2 regions of the Streptomyces sp. PL-25 genome follow, and region 2 is predicted to be linked to the other one. Evidence: predicted binding sites of a transcription regulator. Region 2 holds the regulator's gene; the other holds the start of a gene.
What was found. The regulator HspR, encoded in region 2, represses chaperone genes until heat shock. The targets are predictions, from matches to a motif close to TTGAGNNNNNNNNNCTCAA.
Positions count from the first base shown of each region.

Region 1 (8,353 bases), 1.6 Mb from region 2:
CACCGCGCCCCGGTTGAAACGCTCGAAGACGCGGTGCCACTCGGAGCGGGGGATGCCCGGCCCCTCGTCGATGACCTCCAGGTCCAGCGACTGGGGCTGCGCCCCGCGCCGCGCCTTGACCGTCACCCGGCCGTGCGGCGGGCTGTGCTTGACCGCGTTGTCGATCAGGTTGGCGACCACCTGGTGGATCCGCTCCGGGTCCGCGTGCGCGGTCAGGTCCAGCGGGGACACGTCGAGCCGCAGATGGACGTCGGTACGGGTGTGGCTGCCCGAGCCGGAGGCCATGCCCGCGCGCGCGGAGGCCACCATGTTGGCCTCCTTCAGCACGCCCGACAGATACGGCCACACCTCGAAGCGCCGCTTCTTCAGCGGCACCACGCCGTTGTCCAGACGGGACAGGTCCAGCAGGGTCTCCACCAGGCGGCCCAGCCGCTCGGTCTGCTTCAAGGCCGTGCGCATGGTCTCGGCGTCGGCCTCGGTGACCCCGTCGACGATGTTCTCCAGCACCGCGCGCAGGCCCGCGATCGGCGTGCGCAGCTCGTGCGAGACATTCGCCACCAGCTCCTTGCGCTGGCGGTCCTGGGCGGCCAGCTCGTCCGCCATGCGGTTGATCGTCTGCGCCAGGTCGCCCAGCTCGTCGCGGCGGTTCTCGCGCACCCGGCGCGTGTAGTCGCCGTGCGAGATGGACCGGGCCACCGCGTTCATCTCGTCCAGCGGGGCGGTCAGCGAGTGCGCCACGAACTGGGTGATCAGCAGCGTGGCGATCATGGAGAAGACCATGATGAAGCGCAGCTCGGTCTTGGTGTGCACCGCGATCATCGACAGGCCGGTGGTGATCAGCACCGCGATGACGACCAGCGCGCCCAGCTTGGTCTTGACCGAGAAGGGATGGCGGACCCGCCCGCCACCGCCCCAGGGGTCCCGCTGGTCCGCGTGCGCCGCCGGCCCGCCGCTCATGGGGTGGGCGTCTCCAGCGCGTAGCCCACGCCGTGCACGGTGCGGATCCGCTCGGCGCCGATCTTCCGGCGCAGCGCCTTGATGTGGCTGTCGACGGTCCGGGTGCCCGAGGCGTCCGCCCAGTCCCACACCTCCGCCAGCAGCTGCTCGCGGGAGAGCACCGCGCGCGGGGTGTTGGCCAGGCACACCAGCAGGTCGAACTCGGTCGGCGTGAGGTGGACGTCCTCGCTGCGCACCCGGACCCTGCGCTGCGCGTGGTCGATCTCCAGCTCGCCCAGGCGCAGGATGCCGCTGCGCGGGGTCGCCGCGGCCAGCGCCGCCCGCTCCACCCGGCGCAGCAGGACGTGCACGCGGGCGGCCAGCTCCCGCATCGAGAACGGCTTGGTCATGTAGTCGTCGGCGCCGACCCCGAGCCCGACCAGCATGTCGGTCTCGTCGTCGCGCGCGGTGAGCATCAGCACCGGCACCGGCCGCTGGGCCTGCACCCGGCGGCAGACCTCCAGGCCGTCGAAGCCGGGCAGCATGATGTCGAGGATCAGCAGGTCGGGCTGCCATGCCTCGGCGGTGTCGACCGCGCTCGGCCCGTCGCCCGCGGTCTGCACCAGGAAACCCTCGGCGCGCAGACGGGTGGCGATGGCGTCCATGATGGTCTGGTCGTCCTCGACCACCAGGACCCGGCGCTGGGCTCCCGGCCCGGCCGTCGTGCCGCCCTGCGCGGTGTGTGTCTGCTCCATCGCCCGCCCCTGAGGTGTGCTTTCCGGAATCATGTGGGGTGATTCCATGACTGCGCGTGGTCGCGATCGACGCTTGAATGATCGGCGTCAGGGAAGCAGCGTACGGGGAGTCACGGTGCCTTTGCTATCCAGCCCGGACGGCGAGGTGCACGACGTCCGGTACGCCCCGGGCAACCGGGATCTCTTCGGTGCGCACCTGCTGGAACCCGACATTCCACAAGGTTCCTTCAAATTCCGGAGAGGGCTTCGCCGACCACACCGCGAGGACGCCGCCGGGTCTCAACACCCGTGCGCAGCTTGCCAGTCCGGACGGTGCGTACAGCTCGCCGTTGCCCTCGGTGACGGTCCAGCCGGGGCCGTTGTCGATGTCCAGGCAGAGCGCGTCGAACGTGGCGGAAGTCTCATTGACGTAGGTGACGAGATCCGTCTCCACGATCTCGGTGCGTTCGTCGGCCAGGGCCCGCGCGGTGAGCGCGGCGAGCGGCCCCTCGCGGTGCCAGCCGACGATCGCGGACTCCCGCTCGACGACCGTGATCCGGCCCCAGCGCGGCTCGGCCGCGGCGTGCGCGAGTGAGAAGCCGACGCCCAGCCCGCCGATCAGCACGCGCGGTGCCGGGCGGCCGTCCAGCGCGGCGAGGGCGGCGTCCACGAGCAGCCGTTCGGAACGGCCGTCGGAGGTGTCCATCAGGAAGCAGCCGTTGGCGATGATCTGAAGCAACTCGCCGTGCCGGCGCAGCACGACCTCTCCGTGGGGCCCCTCGCGGCGGTCCAGCACCACGGGAGTCTCGTACGAGGCGTTCATGAGGTCATCCTGCCCGAACAGGGGCTTGCCGCCACCTGGATTACGGGTGACATGGATCGAACACCGTACGAGGACGGGCCGTTCGCGCACCGGCCGGGAACAGAACCATGCACAGGAGGAAGTTAATAGGTTGCTGTGAATCGGCTGCCCGGTGGCGCCGGTCATGGACAGCCGCTCCCGGGACGCGAAGGGTTGGGGGCACGACGGAAGGAGCGCCACCGTGGAACGGACTGCGGACCCCGGGGCCGCGGCCCCGCCCCGCCCGGACGGCGCACCGCGTCCTCTGGAGGGCGTGCCGCGGCAACGGCCCCGGCCGGCGGCGGCACCCGCGGACGCGCCGGCGGCCCCGCCGCCGCTCGTGGGCCCGGGTGCCGCCGCCGCTGCCCTGGGCGTGCGGTGGGGCGACCGGCTCCGCCGGGTCCTGCCCGGCCCCCGCCGTACGCCCTTCACGTTCTGGTACGCGCTCGTGCTGGTCCTCACCTCGCTCGTCACCGAGTACGCCCCCGCCTCCGTGGTGGACGCGCTGTACCGCAGTTCCAGCACGGACGTCGCGCACCTCGTGCGGGACCCGGTGCGGGTGCTGGCCGGGAGCGCGCTGTGGATCGCGGGCGGGGTCGTGTCGGCGTACTCCCTGTGCTTCCTGCTGGTGCTCACCGCGCTGGAGCTCAGGACCGGCGCGCGGCGCACCGCCGGGGTGTTCCTGCTCGGGCATGTGGTCGCCACCCTGGCCACCGAGGTGCCGGTCGGGCTCGCGGTGCTGGCCGGGCGGCTCCCGGCCGGGTCGCTGCACCGCCTGGACTACGGGATCAGCTTCGGTGTCGCCGCCAGCGTCGGCGCGCTCTGCGGCCTGCTGCGCCCCTGGCTGCGCTGGCCCGCGCTGACGGTGTTCGCCGGGATGCTGCTGGACGACCTGGCGTCCTTCACCGACCCGATGACCTCCTGCGGCCACCTCATCGCGCTGGCGGTGGGGGTGGGCTGCTGGCCGGTGCTGCGGCGCGGCCCGGGGCTCTGGAGCGATGACAGGTAGCAGCCCGCGGTTGCGTAGTGTGATCATCATGCGACCGAAGATTGTCATCATCCTGTCCGTGGCCGGTCTGCTGGTCACGGGATGCGGCGGGAACGGGAAGTCCGGTCCGGGGGACGCCGGTGCCGAGGCATCGGCGTCGTCGCCCGGCCCGGCGGCGATGGCGCAGCGGCTGGCGCGGCCGGGCGAGAGCCCGGACCCGGAGCCGTCCCCCTCGCCCGCCGCGGGTGCGCCGTTCGCCGAGCAGCTCGCGTACGAACTGCGCTCCAGGACACTCGAGATGGCCGCCGCCCCCGGCAGCACGACCGGGAAGTGCCCGAGGACCGCGGTCTCGAAGAAGGGCGCGAAGGTCACGTGCACCACCACCTACGAGGGCCTGGAGGTCCGCTGGGACGTGACCCTCGGCGACAAGGCCCCCTGGTCGGTCTCCGGTGACTACGTGTCCTACAAGGCCGTTCCCGACCGGGGGATCCTCACCCGGGACGGGGTGGCCCGTCTCTTCTACGGCAACTTCAGCCCCGAGTACCTGCTGTGCAACGACATCCCCAGGGCCGTCCTCGCACCGCTGAACGCCAAGTCCGCCTACACCTGCGAGCCGGTCGACAAGGGGAAGAAGCCGCTCGGGTACGGCACCCCGGTCCGCGCCACCGAGAACGGACCCCGCGCCTACTGACCGGCGATCCGCTCCGTCCGGGGCGCCGGGCCGGTCAGGCCGGGGTGGGCCGGTCCGCCGCGGGGTGGGCCGCGAGGGCGGCGCGGAGCTGGTCCATGGCCGCCTTCCAGGGGGCGCTGTCCGACTCTGCCCACAGTTCGAGGAGTTCGGACTCCTCGGTGAGGACGCGGTCCAGGGCGCGCAGGGCGGGGGCGCGCAGGCCGGTGAGGTCGGGGAGGGGCTGCCGGGGGCCGTAGGCGGAGGCGGCGGGGGCGCCGCCGGGGCACTGGGCGGCGACCAGGGCCGCCGCCGCGACGGCTTCCTCGCCGATCTCCGAGTCGAGGAAGCCGGTCGTGTCGGCCGCGCGGGTCAGCGCGGCGAGGACCAGGTCCCGCCGCGCGTCGGCGGAGGCGTCGTCCAGGGCGCCGCTCCAGTCCGCCGCGGTGTCGTTGTCGAAGGGTCCGATGTCCCAGGTGCCCATGTGTCTCTCCCGGCTGTGGTGATGTCCGGGCAGCGTGACAGGTGCCACTGACATCGGGCCCGCCGTGCGTGACATCGGGCCCGCCGTGCGGGATCTCCCTGGTCCGGCGCCTGCGCACCGGCCCGCGCCGCGCCGCGCGGAATATCCCGCTGCCCGTGATCGCTGACGGCGAACAAGCACCGGGGAACAATCGCCCGCTCCCAAGCATTGAGTCGGCATAGCTCAACTTGACTGCCGAAGGGGAGATCATGGCTGCTGAGTCCACGGCGTTCACACCGCTCACTCTGCCTGTGCTGCCGCTCGATGACGAGGTCGTGCTGCCCGGCATGGTGGTTCCGCTGGACCTGAGTGATGCCGAGGTGCGGGCCGCGGTGGAGGCCGCGCAGGCCGCCGCCCGGTCCGAGCCCGGCAAGCCCAGGGTGCTGCTGGTGCCGCGCATCGAGGGGACGTACGCCAAGACCGGTGTGCTGGGCACCGTCGAGCAGGTCGGACGGCTGGCCGACGGCGACCCGGGAGCGCTGATCCGCGGCCGGGGCCGGGTGAGCATCGGCGCCGGGACCACCGGGCCGGGCGCCGCGCTGTGGGTCGAGGGCACCCGGATCGACGAGACCGTCCCGGAGCCGCTGCCCGGCCAGGTCGCGGAGCTGGTGAAGGAGTACAAGGCCCTCGCCACCGCCTGGCTGCGCAAGCGCGGCGCCTGGCAGGTGGTCGACCGGGTCCAGGCCATCGACGACGTCTCCGCGCTCGCCGACAACTCCGGCTACTCGCCGTTCCTCACCACCGAACAGAAGATCGAACTGCTGGAGACCGCCGAGCCGGTGGCCCGGCTGCGGCTCGCCACCCGGCAGCTGCGCGACCACCTCGCCGAGCAGGACGTCGCCGAGACCATCGCCAAGGACGTCCAGGAGGGCGTCGACAAGCAGCAGCGCGAGTTCCTGCTGCGCCGTCAGCTCGAAGCCGTCCGCAAGGAGCTGCGCGAGCTGAACGGCGAGAGCGGCGGCGAGGGCGAGGAGTCCGACGACTACCGCGCCCGCGTCGAGGCCGCCGACCTGCCCGAGAAGGTGCGCGAGGCGGCGCTCAAGGAGGTCGACAAGCTGGAGCGCGCCTCCGACCAGTCGCCCGAGGGCTCCTGGATCCGCACCTGGCTCGACACGGTCCTGGAGATGCCGTGGAACGAGCGGACCGAGGACGCCTACGACATCCAGGGCGCCAAGGACGTCCTGGACGCCGAGCACGCGGGCCTGAAGGACGTGAAGGAGCGCATCACCGAGTACCTGGCGGTGCGCAAGCGGCGCGACGACCGCGGCCTCGGCGTGATCGGCGGGCGGCGCGGCGGTGCCGTGCTCGCGCTCGTCGGCCCGCCCGGGGTCGGCAAGACCAGCCTGGGCGAGTCCGTGGCGCACGCGATGGGCCGCAAGTTCGTCCGCGTCGCCCTCGGCGGCGTCCGCGACGAGGCGGAGATCCGCGGCCACCGGCGCACCTACGTCGGCGCGCTGCCCGGCCGGATCGTGCGGGCCGTCAAGGAGGCCGGTTCGATGAACCCGGTGGTCCTGCTCGACGAGATCGACAAGGTCGGCTCCGACTACCGCGGCGACCCGGCGGCGGCCCTGCTGGAGGTCCTGGACCCGGCGCAGAACCACACCTTCCGGGACCACTACCTGGAGGTCGAGCTGGACCTGTCGGACGTGGTCTTCCTGGCCACGGCGAACGTCCTGGAGGCGATCCCGGAGGCGCTGGCCGACCGGATGGAGATCGTGCGCCTGGACGGCTACACCGAGGACGAGAAGGTCGTCATCGCCCGCGACCACCTGCTCCCGCGCCAGCTGGAGCGGGCCGGTCTCGGCGCCGACGAGGTCACCATCGAGGAGGGCGCGCTGCGCAGGCTGGCGGGCGAGTACACCCGCGAGGCGGGCGTGCGCACCCTGGAGCGCTCGGTGGCGCGGCTGCTGCGCAAGATCGCCGCCCAGCACGAACTGGGCGAGCGGGAGCTGCCGTTCACCGTCACCGCCGACTCCCTGCGGGCCCTGATCGGCCGGCCGCACCACGTACCGGAGTCCGCCCAGGACCCGGCCGAGCGCCGTACGGCCGTGCCGGGCGTGGCGACCGGCCTCGCGGTCACCGGCGCCGGCGGCGACGTGCTCTACGTCGAGGCGTCCCTCGCCGACCCCGAGACGGGCGCGTCGGGCCTGACGCTGACCGGTCAGCTCGGCGACGTCATGAAGGAGTCCGCGCAGATCGCGCTGAGCTTCCTGCGCAGCCACGGCGCCGAGCTGGAGCTGCCGGTGGGCGATCTGAAGGACCGGGGCGCGCACATCCACTTCCCGGCGGGCGCGGTCCCCAAGGACGGCCCGAGCGCCGGTGTCACGATGACGACGGCGCTGGCCTCGCTGCTGTCGGGCCGCCTGGTGCGCACCGACGTGGCGATGACCGGCGAGGTGTCGCTGACCGGACGGGTGCTGCCCATCGGCGGGGTGAAGCAGAAGCTGCTCGCCGCGCACCGGGCGGGCGTGACCACCGTGATCATCCCCAAGCGCAACGAGCCCGACCTGGACGACGTCCCGGCGGAGGTGCTGGACAAGCTCGATGTGCACGCCGTCACCGATGTCCGCCAGGTGCTGGAACTGGCCCTGGCGCCCGCGGTGAGCGGCGCGGAGGAGGAGGTTCCGGCGGCGGCGTGACGGGCGCCGCCGGACGAAAGGGGGAAGGCCCGGTCCTCCTCGGGGAGGACCGGGCCTTCGCCGTACGCGCCCGCGTACGCGTACGGATCAGCCGTTGGCCAGGGCCTTGACCCGGTCCAGCGCGCCGTTGAACTTGTCGTGGTCGCCCACCGTCGGGCCGGACGAGGTGTACTGCCACATCGTGTAGAAGCCCCAGCCCGCCGGCAGTGTCCCCACGGTCGAGGCGTACCGCGCGATCCACAGCGGGTTCTTGGCGGCGAAGCCGCCGTAGTTCCCGGTGCACTGGGTCCACCAGGAGGTGGCCGTGTAGATCACGGCGTCCCGGCCGGTGCGCGCCTTGTAGGTGTTGAGGAAGTCGGCGATCCAGCTGACCATCGCGCTCGCGGACTTGCCGTAGCAGGCGGCGCCGTAGGGGTTCCACTCGATGTCGAGGGCGCCCGGCAGGGTCTTGCCGTCCTTGGACCAGCCGCCGCCGTGGTCGACGAAGTAGTTGGCCTGGGCGGCGCCGCTGGTGGTGTCCGGGGTCGCGAAGTGGTACGAGCCGCGGATCATGCCCACGTTGTAGGAGCCGTTGTACTGCTGGGTGAAGGAGGGGTTCGTGTAGTACGTCCCCTCGGTCGCCTTGGTGTAGGCCCAGCGGACGCCGCTGTTCCACAGGGTGGACCAGGCGACGTTGCCCTGGTAGCCGCTGACGTCGACGCCCTCGGTCTGGGTGGCGTCAGCGGAGGTGGGCGTGCCGCTGCGGCCGTCGTGGGCCGCCACGCCGATGCCCATGTAGGCGGAGCCGCGGGCGGGCGGGGTGGCGGCGGCACCGGCGTCGGCACCTGTGTCGGTGTCGGCGGAGGAGGGCGTGGTGAGGAAGAAGGAGAACGCCGCGAGCAGGACTCCCGCGGCGGTCAGCCGCCGCTTGCGGGCCGTTCCGGATCTGTGCACGGGCATGACGTGCCTCCGAAGTTCGGTGGTGCTCGGTGGGGGGAAACGCGGGCATGGCCCACGGTCGCACGAGGGGGGCGCGGGCCTGGGGA
Region 1 is NZ_CP136997.1:5,013,925-5,022,277, forward strand. Features, by position in the region: gene R4Z62_RS22775 (sensor histidine kinase) at 1-957, opposite strand, end outside; gene R4Z62_RS22780 (response regulator transcription factor) at 954-1,691, opposite strand; gene R4Z62_RS22785 (spermidine synthase family protein) at 1,816-2,493, opposite strand; gene R4Z62_RS22790 (rhomboid-like protein) at 2,714-3,520, shown strand; gene R4Z62_RS22795 (hypothetical protein) at 3,549-4,190, shown strand; gene R4Z62_RS22800 (DUF4259 domain-containing protein) at 4,225-4,650, opposite strand; gene lon (endopeptidase La) at 4,899-7,328, shown strand; gene R4Z62_RS22810 (lysozyme) at 7,416-8,267, opposite strand.
Region 1: a site for HspR is predicted at 4,858-4,876, ahead of lon (endopeptidase La). Genes of this name have one in related genera too.

Region 2 (8,353 bases):
AAGGACTTCAACCCGCAGCAGATCAGCGCCTTCGTGCTGCAGAAGCTGAAGCGGGACGCCGAGGCGTACCTGGGCGAGAAGGTGACCGACGCGGTCATCACCGTCCCGGCGTACTTCAACGACGCCGAGCGCCAGGCCACCAAGGAGGCCGGTGAGATCGCGGGCCTCAACGTCCTGCGCATCGTCAACGAGCCGACCGCCGCCGCCCTGGCGTACGGCCTCGACAAGGACGACCAGACGATCCTCGTCTTCGACCTCGGCGGCGGCACCTTCGACGTGTCCCTGCTGGAGATCGGCGACGGCGTCGTCGAGGTGAAGGCCACCAACGGCGACAACCACCTCGGTGGTGACGACTGGGACCAGCGCGTCGTCGACTACCTGGTCAAGCAGTTCCAGTCCGGCCACGGCGTGGACCTGTCCAAGGACAAGATGGCCCTCCAGCGCCTGCGCGAGGCCGCCGAGAAGGCCAAGATCGAGCTGTCCTCGTCCACCGAGACCTCGATCAACCTGCCCTACATCACGGCCTCCGCCGAGGGACCGCTGCACCTGGACGAGAAGCTCACCCGCGCCCAGTTCCAGCAGCTGACCGCGGACCTGCTGGAGCGCTGCAAGACGCCGTTCCACAACGTCATCAAGGACGCCGGCATCTCGATCAACGAGATCGACCACGTCGTCCTGGTCGGCGGCTCCACCCGTATGCCCGCCGTCGCCGAGCTGGTCAAGGAGCTGACCGGCGGCAACGAGGCGAACAAGGGCGTGAACCCGGACGAGGTCGTCGCCATCGGCGCCGCCCTCCAGGCCGGTGTCCTCAAGGGCGAGGTCAAGGACGTCCTGCTGCTCGACGTCACCCCGCTGTCCCTCGGCATCGAGACCAAGGGCGGCATCATGACCAAGCTGATCGAGCGCAACACCACGATCCCGACCAAGCGCTCGGAGATCTTCACCACGGCCGAGGACAACCAGCCGTCGGTGCAGATCCAGGTCTACCAGGGCGAGCGCGAGATCGCGGCCTACAACAAGAAGCTCGGCATGTTCGAGCTGACCGGTCTGCCCCCGGCGCCGCGCGGTGTCCCGCAGATCGAGGTCGCCTTCGACATCGACGCCAACGGCATCATGCACGTGACCGCGAAGGACCTGGGCACGGGCAAGGAGCAGAAGATGACCGTCACCGGCGGCTCCTCGCTGCCGAAGGACGAGGTCGACCGGATGCGCCAGGAGGCCGAGAAGTACGCGGAGGAGGACCACGCCCGCCGCGAGGCCGCCGAGACGCGCAACCAGGGCGAGCAGCTCGTCTACCAGACGGAGAAGTTCCTCAAGGACAACGAGGACAAGGTCCCGGCCGAGATCAAGACCGAGGTCGAGGAGTCCGTCGCCGAGCTGAAGGAGAAGCTCAAGGGCGAGGACAGCACCGAGATCCGCACCGCCACGGAGAAGGTCGCCGCCGTCTCCCAGAAGCTCGGCCAGGCGATGTACGCCGACGCCCAGGGCGCGCAGGCCGCCGGCGGTGCCGGTGAGGCCGGTGGCGCCTCCCAGGCGAAGGCCGACGACGACGTGGTGGACGCCGAGATCGTCGACGACGAGCGCAAGGACGGTGCCGCGTGACGGAGGAGACCCCGGGCTTCGACGAGCAGCAGCCCGACGTCCCCTCCGGCGCCACCTCCGACGACGCCGAGCCGAAGGACGCCCCCTCCGCCAAGGAGGAGGGGGCGGCCCCGGCCGGGGACGCCGCTCAGACGGCCGGTCTGACGGCCCAGCTGGACCAGGTCCGTACCGCGCTCAACGAGCGCACCGCGGATCTCCAGCGGCTCCAGGCCGAGTACCAGAACTACCGCCGCAGGGTCGAGCGCGACCGGGTCGCGGTCAAGGAGGTCGCCGTGGCGAACCTCCTGTCCGAACTGCTGCCCGTGCTCGACGACATCGGGCGGGCGCGCGAGCACGGCGAACTGGTGGGCGGGTTCAAGTCCGTCGCCGAGTCGCTGGAGACCGTGGCGGCCAAGATGGGACTCCAGCAGTTCGGCAAGGAGGGCGAGCCCTTCGACCCGACGATCCACGAGGCCCTGATGCACAGCTACGCGCCGGACGTCACCGAGACGACCTGCGTGGCGATCCTCCAGCCCGGGTACCGGTTCGGCGAGCGCACCATCCGCCCCGCGCGGGTGGCGGTGGCCGAGCCCCAGCCGGGCGCGCAGACGGTCAAGGCGGCGGACGAGTCCGGCACGGACACGTCCGACGGCGAGGCCGACGAGAAGGACAGCGGTGGCCCGGACGAGGGCTGACGCTGCGGCAGGCATCGACGCAGGAGAGGAGGGACGTCGGGGTTGAGTACCAAGGACTTCATCGAGAAGGACTTCTACAAGGTCCTCGGCGTCCCCAAGGACGCCACCGAGGCCGAGATCAAGAAGGCGTACCGGAAGCTCGCCCGCGAGTACCACCCGGACGCGAACAAGGGCAACGCCAAGGCCGAGGAGCGCTTCAAGGAGATCTCCGAGGCGAACGACATCCTCGGCGACCCCAAGAAGCGCAAGGAGTACGACGAGGCCCGCGCGCTGTTCGGCGGCGGCGGGTTCCGTCCCGGTCCCGGGGCGGGCGGCGGCTCCTTCAACTTCGACCTGGGCGACCTCTTCGGCGGCGGCGGCCAGGCCGGCGGGACGTCGGGCGGTTTCGGCGGCGGCATCGGTGACGTCTTCGGGGGCCTGTTCAACCGGGGCGGCGCGGGCACCGGACCGCGCACCCAGCCGCGGCGCGGCCAGGACATCGAGTCCGAGGTCACGCTGAGCTTCACGGAGGCCATCGAGGGGGCCACGGTCCCGCTGCGGATGTCCTCGCAGCAGCCGTGCAAGGCCTGTTCGGGCACCGGCGACAAGAACGGCACGCCGCGGGTGTGCCCGACCTGTGTCGGCACCGGACAGGTGGCGCGCGGCTCCGGCGGCGGTTTCTCGCTGACCGACCCGTGCCCGGACTGCAAGGGCCGCGGGCTGATCGCGGAGAACCCGTGCGAGGTCTGCTCCGGCTCCGGGCGCGCCAAGTCGTCCCGGACGATGCAGGTGCGGATCCCGGCCGGGGTCAGCGACGGCCAGCGCATCCGGCTGCGCGGCAAGGGCGCGCCGGGCGAGCGCGGCGGTCCGGCGGGCGACCTGTACGTGGTGGTGCACGTCGGGGAGCACGCGGTCTTCGGGCGCAAGGGCGACAACCTCACCGTCACCGTGCCGGTCACGTTCGACGAGGCCGCGCTCGGCGGCGAGGTGCGGGTGCCCACGCTGGGCGGCCCGCCGGTGACGCTGAAGCTGCCCGAGGGCACGCCCAACGGCCGGACGATGCGCGCCCGCGGCAAGGGCGCGGTCCGCAAGGACGGCACGCGCGGGGACCTGCTGGTCACCGTCGAGGTGAGTGTTCCCAAGGACGTGTCGGGGAAGGCTCGTGACGCGCTGGAGGCGTATCGCGAGGCGACCGCGGGCCAGGACCCGCGGGCCGAGCTGTTCGAGGCCGCGAAGGGAGCATGAGGGAGATGGACGGCCGCCGTCGCAACCCGTACGAACTGACGGAAGACACACCGGTGTACGTCATCTCCGTGGCGGCGCAGCTGTCCGGACTGCACCCGCAGACCCTCCGTCAGTACGACCGGCTGGGCCTGGTGTCCCCGGACCGCACCGCGGGCCGGGGCCGCCGGTACTCCGCCCGTGACATCGAACTGCTCCGCCAGGTGCAGCAGTTGTCGCAGGACGAGGGCATCAACCTGGCCGGCATCAAGCGGATCATCGAACTGGAGAACCAGGTCGCCGCGCTGCAGTCCCGGGTCATGGAGCTGCAGTCGGCCCTGGAGGGAGCGGCGGCCACCATGCGCCAGCGCGAGGCCGCCGTGCACGCCTCCTACCGGCGGGACCTCGTCCCGTACCAGGAGGTGCAGCAGACCAGCGCGCTGGTCGTCTGGCGGCCCAAGCGGCAGCAGTCCCCGGACTGACGCCCGCGGCGCGCAGGCGCCCGCGGCGAAGCCGTCTCCCGTGCGACGCGAAGGGGGCCCGGATCACTCCGGGCCCCCTTCGCTTTGCCGAATGGTCCGGACCAAGTGCCCGTAAAAGGCAAGTTCGGTGCGGATTGCGGTCGTTACCGCAAAGTTTCCGTACAGAAAGCGGAACGTGGTGTTGTCATCTCGTTAGCCGGTTCCGCTTGACGCCGGCGGGGGCCGCCGCGTTGGCTTTTCTGGCACCTGGGCCGCAATGCTGCGCCCTCGTCCGGAAGGCACCAGAAGTGAGTACCTCGATGCGCCGTACCACCCTGGCCGTGGCCGCCGCCACGCTGACGTTGCCGCTGACCGCCTGCGGGGCGTTCGGAGGGACGGGCAGCAGCAAGGCGAGCCCGGCCAAGGGCGACGACGTGACGGTGGGCCTGCTGCTGCCGGAGACGGCGAACACGCGCTACGACCGGTTCGACGCGCCCGCCCTCAAGAAGAAGGTCGCCGAACTGACCCACGGCAAGGGCCGGGTCACCTACGCCAACGCCGGGGCGAGCGCGAGCAGGCAGGCGAGCCAGATGCAGCAGATGATCGACGACAAGGCCGACGTCATCGTGCTGGACGCCGTCGACTCGCACGGCATCGCCGGACAGGTGAAGAAGGCCAAGGCCGCCGGTATCCCGGTCATCGCCTACGACCGGCTCGCCGAGGGCCCGATCGACGCGTACATCTCCTTCGACAACGAACTGGTCGGCGAGGTGCAGGGCCGGGCGCTGCTCCAGGCGCTGGGGTCGGACGCCACCAGTTCCGCCAAGGTCGTCATGATCAACGGCTCGCCCACCGACCCGAACGCCAAGCAGTTCAAGGCGGGCGCCCTGGCCCAGCTGAACGGCAAGGTGACGATCGCCAAGTCCTACGACACCAAGGACTGGAAGGCGGAGATCGCCCGTTCGGAGACGGCCGAGGCGATCGAGGCGCTGGGCAAGCATGGCATCGACGCCGTGTACGCCGCCAACGACGGCATGGCGGGCGGCGCCATCGAGGCGCTCAAGGCCGCGGGCGTGACGAAGCTGCCCCCGGTCGTCGGCCAGGACGCCGAACTCCCCGCGGTCCAGCGCATCGTGAGCGGCGAGCAGTACATGACCGTGTACAAGTCCTATCCGACGGAGGCCGAGAACGCCGCCGAGATGGCCCTCGCCAAGGTGCAGGGCAAGGACATCCAGTTCGACTCGCTGACCCGGGACCGGGTCGACAGCCCGACCACCAAGGGCATTCCGTCGCAGCTGGTCTCCGTGGTCGCGCTGACCAGGACCGACATCAAGGAGACGGTGATCGCCGACGGCGTCTACAAGGTCTCCGACATCTGCACGGCCGGCCACCGGTCGGACTGCACGGCGGCCGGGCTGAAGTGACGGGCCGGGAGTGACCGGACGGCGCCCGCTTCGGAGCGGGGTCCCCCGTACGGGTCGTACCGGAGTGCCGCACCTGCCCCCAGCTTGTTGCAAGGGGTGCCCCGGAGGCCCGTACATACCGGGTGGTAACGGTGTATTCCGCCGCCCGGCCGGAGCGGACCCGTGTTGCACAGGCGGTCCCGGCCGCGCATAGTTGCGCTGCGGAACCACGCGGAAACCGGGGGTGTGATGAGCCATGGCCGGGCACGGGGCGCAGCAGCATCCTCACGGCGCCGACCGACTGTGCGAGGCCGGGGATCGGGTGTATTCCCGGGCCGTACGGCGCGGCCGGGTGCCGCGCGGCGACGCCGATCCGGTGCCCTGCCTGCTTGAACTGGCCCTGCTGCACCCGGATCCGGACGACATGGACTTCCTGGTGCCGACCGCGCCGCAGGAGGTCATGACCCGGCTGCTGCGCGGGATGTACGACGAGGTCAGCGAGAGCCACCGGCGGGTCGGGTCGGCGGTCGCGGCCTTCGAGCGGTACGCGGGCCTCGGCGGCCCGGTGCGGATGCCCGCCGCGGGCGCCGAGGGCGCCGCGATCCGGGTCCTGGACGGACTGGCGCGGATCCAGGCGGCGATGGACGAGGCGACCCAGGTGTGCACCACCGAGGTGCTGACCGTGCAGCCGGGCGGGATCCGCCGGGAGCACGAGCTGTCGGAGGGGCTGCCGCGGGCGCTGGCGCTGCGCGCCCGCGGGGTGCGCATGCGCGACCTGTACACGCATGTGGCCCGGCACGGGCAGGGCCTGCTCAACTACATGGAGCTGATGGGCGAGGCGGTCGAGGCGCGCACCCTGGACGAGGTGATCGACCGGCTGATCCTGTTCGACCGCACGGTGGCCTTCATCCCGGCCAACGCCGATCACACCATGGCCCTGGAGCTGCGCCACCCGGCGCTGGTGGAGTACCTGGTGACGGTCTTCGAGCGGCAGTGGCGGCTGGCGATCCCGCTGTCCGCCGCGCTGCCCGACACCGGGATCGAGGGCATCTCGCACCGGGAGCAGTCGATCGCGGCGCTGCTGGCCGACGGGCACCAGGACGCGGTCATCGCCGAGCGCCTGGGCATCAGCGTGCGCACCTGCCGGGCGCACATCGCCCGGCTGTCGGAGACGCTGGGCGCGGCCAGCCGTACGCAGCTGGGCGTGCGGATCGCCCAGGCGGGCCTGGACGGGCCGCCGCGCGCGGTGGGGGCGGCCGTGGTCAGGGTTCCCGGGGCTCGGGGTCCAGGATCCCCGACCGCCCGATGAGATAGCCGAGCTGGGCCCGGCTCTCGCTGCCCAGGGTGGCGGCGAGCTTGGCTATGTGGACGCGCGCGGTGCGGACGTTCATGCCGAGCCGGTCGGCGATCACCGAGTCGGTGTGGCCCTCGACGAGCAGGCCCGCGATGGCCCGCTGGCGGGCGGTGATGCCGCCCGGGGAGGGCTGCTGGACGGCCGTGGGGTACATCGGGGTGGCCAGCCGCCAGAACCGCTCGAACGTGGTGACGAAGTACGAGACCAGCGCGGGGTGGCGGACCTCCAGGGCGAGGGTGCCGTCCGGGTTGGCGGGGACGTAGGCGACGGTGCGGTCGATGACGACGAGCCGGTCGGTGACCTCGTCCAGGGAGCGGGCCTCGACGTCGCCGTCGAGCTGCTCGTAGCGGGCGTGGGCGAGCGGGAGGTGGCGGTGGGTGTGCTGGTAGAGGGTGCGGATGCGGCCGCCGCGGTCGAGCAGGTCCTGGTCGCGGACCATGGCGATGGCCTCGGCCGCCTCGGCGCGCTCGTGGCTGACGCGGCGCACCGGCGGCTGGACGCACAGGCTCTCGCGGGAGGCGGCGGCCATCGTCTCGGTGATGGCCCGGTTGATCCGCTCGGTGCCGCTGAGCAGCCGTATGGAGGCGCTGTCGGCGGGGCGCGCGGGGCGGTCGTCGATGCGCATCAGGGGCGCGAAGCTCTCGGCGAGGCGCTCCTCCCGGCGGCGTTCGTCGGCGATGCGTTCGGCGGTGGCGCGCAGCAGCCGGTGCAGCGCGGTGGCCGGGGCGACCGGCTCCAGCCGGCCGGGGTCGTCGACCGCGGGGTGCAGCAGGCCGAAGTCGACCAGGCAGGGGGCCTCGTCCGCGGCCTCGGCGGGCAGCCGCCCGTCCCGCAGGGCGCGTTCGTACAGCGTCGTGCCCGCGGAGCACAGCTCGGCGGCGCCGTGCTCCGGGTGCGGTGCCGGGCTCACTGGGTTTCCTCCCGTCTCTTTCAGTGTCCCTGCTCCAGGATCCCGGACTGCGCGATCAGGTAGCCGAGCTGGGCCCGGCTGCCGCTGCCCAGGGCGGTGGCCAGTTTGGCGATGTGGGCCCGGCAGGTGCGCACGTTCATGCCGAGCCTGCGGGCGATGGCCTCGTCGACATGGCCCTCGACGAGGAGCTTGGCGATGGAGTGCTGGATCTCGGTGATGCCGTCGGGGGCGGTCTCGTAGGGGGTGCCGGCGCTGAGCGGGACGGCGCGGCTCCACATGAACTCGAAGACCTTGATCAGGTAGCGGACCAGGCCGGGGTGGCGCAGTTCCAGGGCGACCTGCTGGTCGTCGCGGGTGGGGATGAACGCGACCGACTCGTCGCAGACGATCAGCCGTTCCACCAGTTCGTCGATCGAGCGGTACTCGACCTTGCCGTCGGCGAGCTGGGCGGCGTAGGCCAGCTTCTCCTGGCTGTAACGTGCGGTGTGCTGGTACAGGGTGCGGATGCGGACGCCGCGCTCGATCAGCGGGCGGTCGCGTTCCAGGCCGCGCAGCACGCTGCGCTCCGAGACGCGGTCGCTGGGCTGGACGGTGAGCATCTCGGTGCGGCACTGGGCGGTGGCCAGGTTGAGCGCCGTGTTGATCCGCTCGCCGCCCTCCAGCACCGTGATCGAGTCACCGCCGGAGGTGGTCTGCGCGCTCAGCGCCATGAACGGCTCAAAGGCGTCTGCGAGGTCGCTCGCCGCGCG
Region 2 is NZ_CP136997.1:3,453,423-3,461,775, reverse strand. Features, by position in the region: gene dnaK (molecular chaperone DnaK) at 1-1,602, shown strand, start outside; gene grpE (nucleotide exchange factor GrpE) at 1,599-2,276, shown strand; gene dnaJ (molecular chaperone DnaJ) at 2,319-3,500, shown strand; gene R4Z62_RS15410 (heat shock protein transcriptional repressor HspR) at 3,506-3,958, shown strand; gene R4Z62_RS15405 (sugar ABC transporter substrate-binding protein) at 4,258-5,361, shown strand; gene R4Z62_RS15400 (helix-turn-helix transcriptional regulator) at 5,597-6,649, shown strand; gene R4Z62_RS15395 (helix-turn-helix transcriptional regulator) at 6,603-7,604, opposite strand; gene R4Z62_RS15390 (helix-turn-helix domain-containing protein) at 7,625-8,353, opposite strand, start outside.